DNA from 2 places in the Bacillus sp. LL01 genome. Region 2 is predicted to be linked to the other one. Evidence: riboswitches for the same ligand, from Rfam matches in the RefSeq annotation. Region 2 holds a riboswitch; the other holds the start of a gene.
What was found. A riboswitch is a leader RNA that binds a small molecule or an ion and turns the genes downstream of it on or off. The one in region 2 is predicted to bind cobalamin.
Positions count from the first base shown of each region.

Region 1: it holds a riboswitch for cobalamin, as region 2 does, so the genes downstream of both, AB685_RS14205 (ribonucleoside-diphosphate reductase subunit alpha) here and AB685_RS02735 (DUF4430 domain-containing protein) in region 2, are expected to answer to the same signal.

Region 1 covers NZ_LFEL01000004.1:347,600-351,028, reverse strand. The annotation lists gene AB685_RS14205 (ribonucleoside-diphosphate reductase subunit alpha) at 1-1,472, opposite strand, end outside; cobalamin riboswitch at 1,708-1,904, opposite strand; gene AB685_RS14200 (STAS domain-containing protein) at 2,105-2,926, opposite strand; gene AB685_RS14195 (aldo/keto reductase) at 3,095-3,429, shown strand, end outside.
Region 2 covers NZ_LFEL01000001.1:550,727-554,155, reverse strand. The annotation lists gene AB685_RS02740 (ATP-binding protein) at 1-911, shown strand, start outside; cobalamin riboswitch at 1,003-1,205, shown strand; gene AB685_RS02735 (DUF4430 domain-containing protein) at 1,414-1,833, shown strand; gene AB685_RS02730 (ECF transporter S component) at 1,836-2,387, shown strand; gene sigX (RNA polymerase sigma factor SigX) at 2,879-3,415, shown strand; gene AB685_RS02720 (hypothetical protein) at 3,405-3,429, shown strand, end outside.

The DNA of each region.
Region 1 (3,429 bases), on a different contig from region 2:
GCACGTGCAAGGTTAATGGAAGAGAGGTTGCAAACAACGAAATCACCTGGCGTTTTAACGGTGATGATACTTCCGTCTTTCACAAACTGAGTATTGGTTACCGTGGCACTTTGGTTCTGGGTAATTTCCGTACATAGATTTGTACAATAGATCATGCCTTTATGATGATTGGGATTCATTCGATTTACTTCATCACGGTAAAATATGAATGGACTTCCTGTTTCAAGTTGCCCCCTCATGATTGCTTTCATGATATCGATGGCAGCCACTTTTTCTTTTGCAAGATCAGGGTGGTTCACGCACTCCGCATATCTTATCCGGAAACTGCCGGCACCTTTTACCTCATCAAAGGAATCCTCCAGGGAATATCCCATCGTACTTCTGACTTCATGGGGATCGAATAGATACCAGTCGCCCCTTTTCTCTACCTGCTCCATAAAAATGTCGGGTATACATACTCCGTTAAATAGGTCATGTGTGCGCATGCGTTCATCGCCATTATTCAGTTTGCTGTCGAGGAATGAAAAGATGTCCTTATGCCATACATCAAGATAGACCGATATGGCTCCTTTCCGCTGGCCGAGTTGGTCCACACTGACTGCGGTATTGTTCAACTGTTTCATCCATGGAATGACGCCACTAGATACTCCTTTAAAGCCACGGATATCACTGCCACGGCTTCGGATTTTACCAAGGTACACTCCAATTCCTCCGCCGGACTTGGAAAGGTTTGCGATATCCGTATTGCTGTCATATATTCCTTGTAAACTATCATCCACCGTATCAATGAAACAGCTGGAAAGCTGACCATATGTTTTACCTGCATTGGCAAAGGTGGGGGTGGCAACGGTCATATATAAATTGCTCAATGCCCAGTATGCCTCTTTCACATACTGTAGTCTGTTAGTCTGTTCCTTTCTCATCAGTGTCATGGCGATGATCATGAACCGTTCTTGTGGAAGCTCCCAAAGCTGCTTGCTATGATCACGTGTTAAATACCGATCTGAGAGAGTCTTTAGTCCGATATAGGTGAAAAGATGATCTCGTTTGGGTTGAAGGACAGACTCCAATTGCTGTATCTCATTTAAACTGTAAGACTCTAGAAGCTGGGAATGATAGATTCCTTGTTCGGTCAATGCTTCTATTAATTGATACAGGTTGGTATATGGGTTGACAGTTTTCCTGATGTGGCAGACATCCTGTTGAAGTTTATGAGCAAGGAGTCTGGAGGCTACGTAAGTCCAATCCGGCTCATTTTCCGTCAGATGATTGAGCGCATCCAAGATTAATTGATTGTAAAGCTCCTGTACTTGATTAAGTGGCAGGAGCTTGTCGATAAGCTTCTCCGCTTTTTGTAAAAACGCATCCGCATCAAGGGATGGGAACTGTAGTAATGTCGAGTCTAGCAATGCTTGAAAGTTCTGCAAGGATGGCCGTTTTTCTTTGTAATGTATTTCAGTATGTATGGTCATATTTTTCCACTCCATTTCGTTTGAAAGATTGGGCAAGTTTCGTTGAAAATTTTGTTATGGGCAAGGCGAAAATGCCGAAAAAAAATCCACTCAGGTAGCTGAGTGGATCAAACGATCATAGAATGGTAAAAAGGAGAAGGGGGCGGCATCCTGTCAACTGGATGTTGAAATCGGATATATCTGCCTTCTACCAGGTTCTATGGATCGTTTCATCTTCTCAACTCCCGAAGAAAGTGAAACTATAATCGCTAAAGGCAGGTCTCCTGACTCGTGCTTCTTCCTATCTTGATCCTTCCCATATAAGAGCCGTTAAGCCTGCTTAGACAGTGGATTATCAAGAACGTCTGCACTTACAGTTGCGGGAACAGTTCCGGAATTTCACCGGATTCCCTATTAAGTCTACTAAAAGACACCTTTACCGCATTATGGACATTTTTACTGTATATAGATGTTTGAATGTGATTTTTATACAATATATAGTGTTATTCGTGAATGATAGTATTATCATAAATGAAACATACACAAATGGCAAGACATTTAATTGGAAGGATTTCTAGAGAAATTTATGGATTGCGGGGGTTTCGACATGAAGTGAAAAATTCCTGCCGGGGTCTGACCCCGGCAGGAATTTTTTATTGTTCTTGCAATACTTGTTCGATGGATCCGCCGATGTGAATGTCACGGAGTACAAGACCTGAGTTGATGAATTGTATGCTTAGTTCCGGACGTAGTCCTGTAATGATTGGTGTGATGCCGATCAGTTTTAATGCGCGAAGGAGGAGTTCCATCGTGTGAAGGACCGTTTCGTCAAGCCGGTAGACACCGGAGAAATCGATGATCAGTTTAGAAATGGATAGGTTTTTGCTCTTTTCCAATGTTTCTTCTATAAGGATCCCTGCACGCACCTCGTCAATCTCCCCAACAAGTGGCAGGACTGCCATACCTTGCAGTAGCGGTACAATAGGAATGGAAAGGCGGATCAGGGAAGCTCTGGATTCAAGCAATTTCTGTTCCGTTGCAAAAGAAAATGCTTGGCTGAATCCATAAACGATTATATTGAATAATTCATCGATTAGAATGAAAATCTCCGTAATCTGTTTCATGTGATATCCTTCTGCTAATGCTTCACGTTCGATGAATGACCATAGACATCTTTTATATAAGGTCATATTTGAAAGGGTGTTCTCTAAAGAGCCGCCAGCTTTGACGGACATGTAGCCTATTGATTCTCCCCAATCTTTCGCTCGATCTAGGATGCATTTTTCAGTATCGAGAACGTATTCTCCCAGAAACTGAAGGAGGTTACGAAAGATTTCCTTAATCTTTTCTTCTGTTTCTATGTCCCGATATTCTGCTACGTCTGGATAAGTATTCTGGATTTCAGATAAAATGTTTGCTGCAACTTCATGCTGTGAATCTATCAATTTATTTCCTATCAATGTATGTGCTGTCATTGTCGACGAATCCTTTCTTCAAACAATTATATTTACTATCTATTTTAATGAAAAATGAAAAAGAAGTATATCTTTTATTGGATTAAACTAAGAAGGAAGCAGTATTTTTGGCTATTAGGGCGCAGAAGAGGTATAATTTCTAAATATTGAATGGATAGGAGTGTTATGATGGAGAGAATTCAGATAGGTAAAGATGTGTCACTTTCGAGAATCGTTCACGGGATGTGGAGATTGAATGATTGGGGATACAGCAAGGAAGAGACATTGAATTTCATTGAAAGCTGTTTGTATATGGGCATTACATCTTTTGACCATGCTGATATTTACGGGGATTACACAGTGGAAGAACAGTTTGGCGACGCACTTGCGCTGAAGCCTTCCTTAAGAGACCAGTTAGAGCTGGTAACAAAATGTGGAATCAAGTTGATTTCGTCGAATAGACCTGAGCATGGAATTAAATATTATGATACCAGCAGGGAGCATATCATCCAATCAGTGGAACA
Region 2 (3,429 bases):
TCTTGCAGGCATGGTTCTATCAAGAAGGTAATGCAAGTGGTGAAAACCTTCCTGGTGAAGTGAAAGAAATGTTCCAGCGCGCCATATCTGTTGAAAAAGAGCAAAGTATCGAGCTGACCTACCAAGGGCGCAATTGGGTGATTGTGATGAGTCCTTTATACACCCAGACCCATATCCGAGGAGCAGTTGCTGTTATTCGTGATATGACAGAAGAGAGAAGGCTTGATAAGCTTAGAAAAGACTTTATTGCCAATGTTTCTCACGAACTTCGCACACCTATTTCAATGTTGCAGGGGTACAGCGAGGCAATTGTGGATGATATAGCCGGAACTGAAGAAGAGAAAAAAGAATTGGCTTCCGTCATCTATGATGAATCATTGCGAATGGGAAGACTTGTAAATGATCTTCTTGATTTGGCAAGAATGGAGGCAGGTCATATTTCCTTGAATTATGAAGATGCTAACGTTACTGCATTCGTTGAAAAAATCACAAGGAAGTTCCAGGGATTGGCAAAGGAAAAAGCGATTATCCTACAATCCCATGTAGAAGGAGAAGGCTTCATTGAAATGGATGTTGATCGTATGGAACAGGTTATGACAAATCTTGTGGATAATGCAATTCGTCACACTGCGGACGAAGGAAGCATTACAATCAATGTCAAAATGATGAACAAAGGTGTGAAAATCGATGTAAAGGACTCGGGGCATGGTATTCCCGAAGAAGATCTTCCATTTGTGTTTGAACGGTTCTATAAAGCGGACAAGGCACGAACAAGAGGACGTGCAGGAACTGGTCTTGGATTGGCAATTGTGAAAAATATAGTAGATGCACATCAAGGAACCATTTCCGTACATTCAAAAGAAAATGAAGGAACGACATTTTCCATCTTTATTCCGCAAAAGCTGAATTAATATGCTGAGCAATAGCGAAAAATCTTGTTTTGTATGAAACATTATCTTGTCAAGCTTAGGCATATCTTGTAATATGAAGATTAGCAAACTAAATAGCTAACGATTAGTTGGTGTCACAATTGTGACTTAAAAGGGAATTTGGTGAAATGCCAAGACTGTCCCCGCAACTGTAAATGTGGACGAAATGAGGTAACCACTGTATGAATGGGCTTAAAAAATTAGGTCCCCATATGGGAAGGCTCAAAGTAGGAGGAAGCATAAGTCAGTAGACCTGCCAATAATCACACCAGTTTCAATACTTCGGGGGTTGAGTAGGAGAGACGGCACAACTTTGTTTTTTTATTGTATGAATATGCCGTTATCACCTCATCCTGAAAATTGGATGGGGTTTTTTGTTTGCTCAGAACCTATCTAGAGGGGAGACAACGAAGAAAGACAGGATGAGAACTAAGATTACAATTGTTCCAGAGTGTTACCAATTAACTTACATAAGGGGAAATGAATGATGAAAAAGTACTTACTTACTTTACTAACAGCACTTATACTTGCACTAGCAGGCTGTGCAGATGCTACAAATGAAGCGAACCAGAATGCAAACAATACGGCACCGGCCGAAGAGCAACAGGAAAATCAACTGGCAACATCAATAAAACTGACTAAAGAAGGCGAAGAAGTCATCAGCGAAGACACGTTTGAGTTTGAAGAGGGTGAATCCCTGATGGAGGTCATGGAACGTAACTATGATCTTACAACAGGATTCGGTGGAGACTTCATTGTTGGAATTGACGGCCTGGGTTCAGAAGAAGAATCAGATTATTATTGGAACATTTCTGTAAATGGGGAAAGTTTAATGGTAGGAGCAAGTGATTATACATTAGAGGAGAACGACGAAGTACATTTCGATTATCAAAAGGTGGAATAAAAATGACTACCAAAAAGATAGCTTTACTGGGAATGTTGATCGCCCTTTGCGTCGTTGGAAGAATCGCTTTTTCTTCCGTTCCTAATGTACAGCCGGTTACAGCCATAATAATAATATGTGCTTTTTGGATGGGCCCGTTAGCTGGAGTCATCCTTGCAGTTGGGACCACTTTTGCCACCAACCTGGTCTTGGGTTCAGGAATGTGGACCATCACACAGATCTTTGCTTGGTCCGTTATCGGCTTATTAAGTGGAGCTATCGGAATTTGGTTTAAAAAAATCCCAGTGTTTTTACTATCTCTCTACGCAGGATTATGTGGATTGTTTTTCGGCCTAGTGTTTTCCATTCAGAACATGGTAGTGGGCGGCGTTCCTTTTCTCCCCTATTATCTGGCTGGCTTGCCGTTTGATATAAACCATGCTGTTGGGAATGTCGTATTTTTCATCGTGTTGTACCCAATTCTCTCCAAACTGCTTAACGAAAAGGCGTCTTTTATAGTAAAAAGGAAGAATGATCTTACGGAGTATCAGGTGAACAGCATGTATAAGAAATGAAATTGGAGCGTCATGACCTGGTGGGTTGTGGCGCTCTTTTAATTAGGCTCTTTTAATTAGGCTCTTTTCTCATAGATTGTTGGTTCTGGGTCGAAATATGTATACAACAAGTGGGAAAACCCCTACAAAAAACCCTATAATCCCTAAAAGACATCCATTATACTAAAAGAATAGCTCTGTTAAAGGATCTAATTGATTTTAGCAATATTTAGCTGGTGATTGGAGCGAAAGGCGAAGACTCCGGCGGGAGGTAGCGCTTGGTGGAGACCCCGCAGGCTTGCCGAGGAGGCTCCAGCAGCGCCCCGCGGAAAGCGAAGCCATTCGCGGAAATCAACAGCGGTTTTTAACCACAAAGCAAAATAATAAGAGAAGAGAAATTTGCAAGAAAAAAGTCCCAAAAAACTACTAGTCAGATTGTAATTTTTTTAATATATTTGTAATGTAACTTTTTCACTATAATATGCGACTAATGAAATGAACGGAGGGAAACTATGAATACCGTTTTTCAAGAGCTCTATGAAAAATATCACCAGGATGTTTATCAATTCTTATATTATATGGTGAACAACAAGGAGCAAGCGGAAGACCTCGTTCAAGAAGTTTATATAAAAGTTTTGCGTTCATATGATCGTTTCGAAGGGAAAAGCAGCGAAAAAACCTGGCTGTTCTCCATAGCCAAGCATGTTGCCATCGATTCCTTCCGTAAACATAAAGGATGGAAAAACAAACTACTTGAAACTTTTGACTGGAATAAACAGCAAGTCAGAGATCATGCTCCACTGCCGGAAGAGATAGCTCTTCAAAATGAACAGGTTCAACAAATGTACCGGTGCTTGGATAAATGCAAAGTCGATCATCGACTAGTCCTTGTTCTGCGGTACATACAGGCCTTATCTATCCAAGAAACTGCCCAGATACTTGGGTGGACAGAAAGTAAGGTGAAAACAACTCAGCATAGAGCCTTAAAGGTCTTAAAGGCTTATATGGAAGAGCTTCAAGAGAAAGGAGGAAACAGCAATGCGTCATAATGATGAAGACCAAA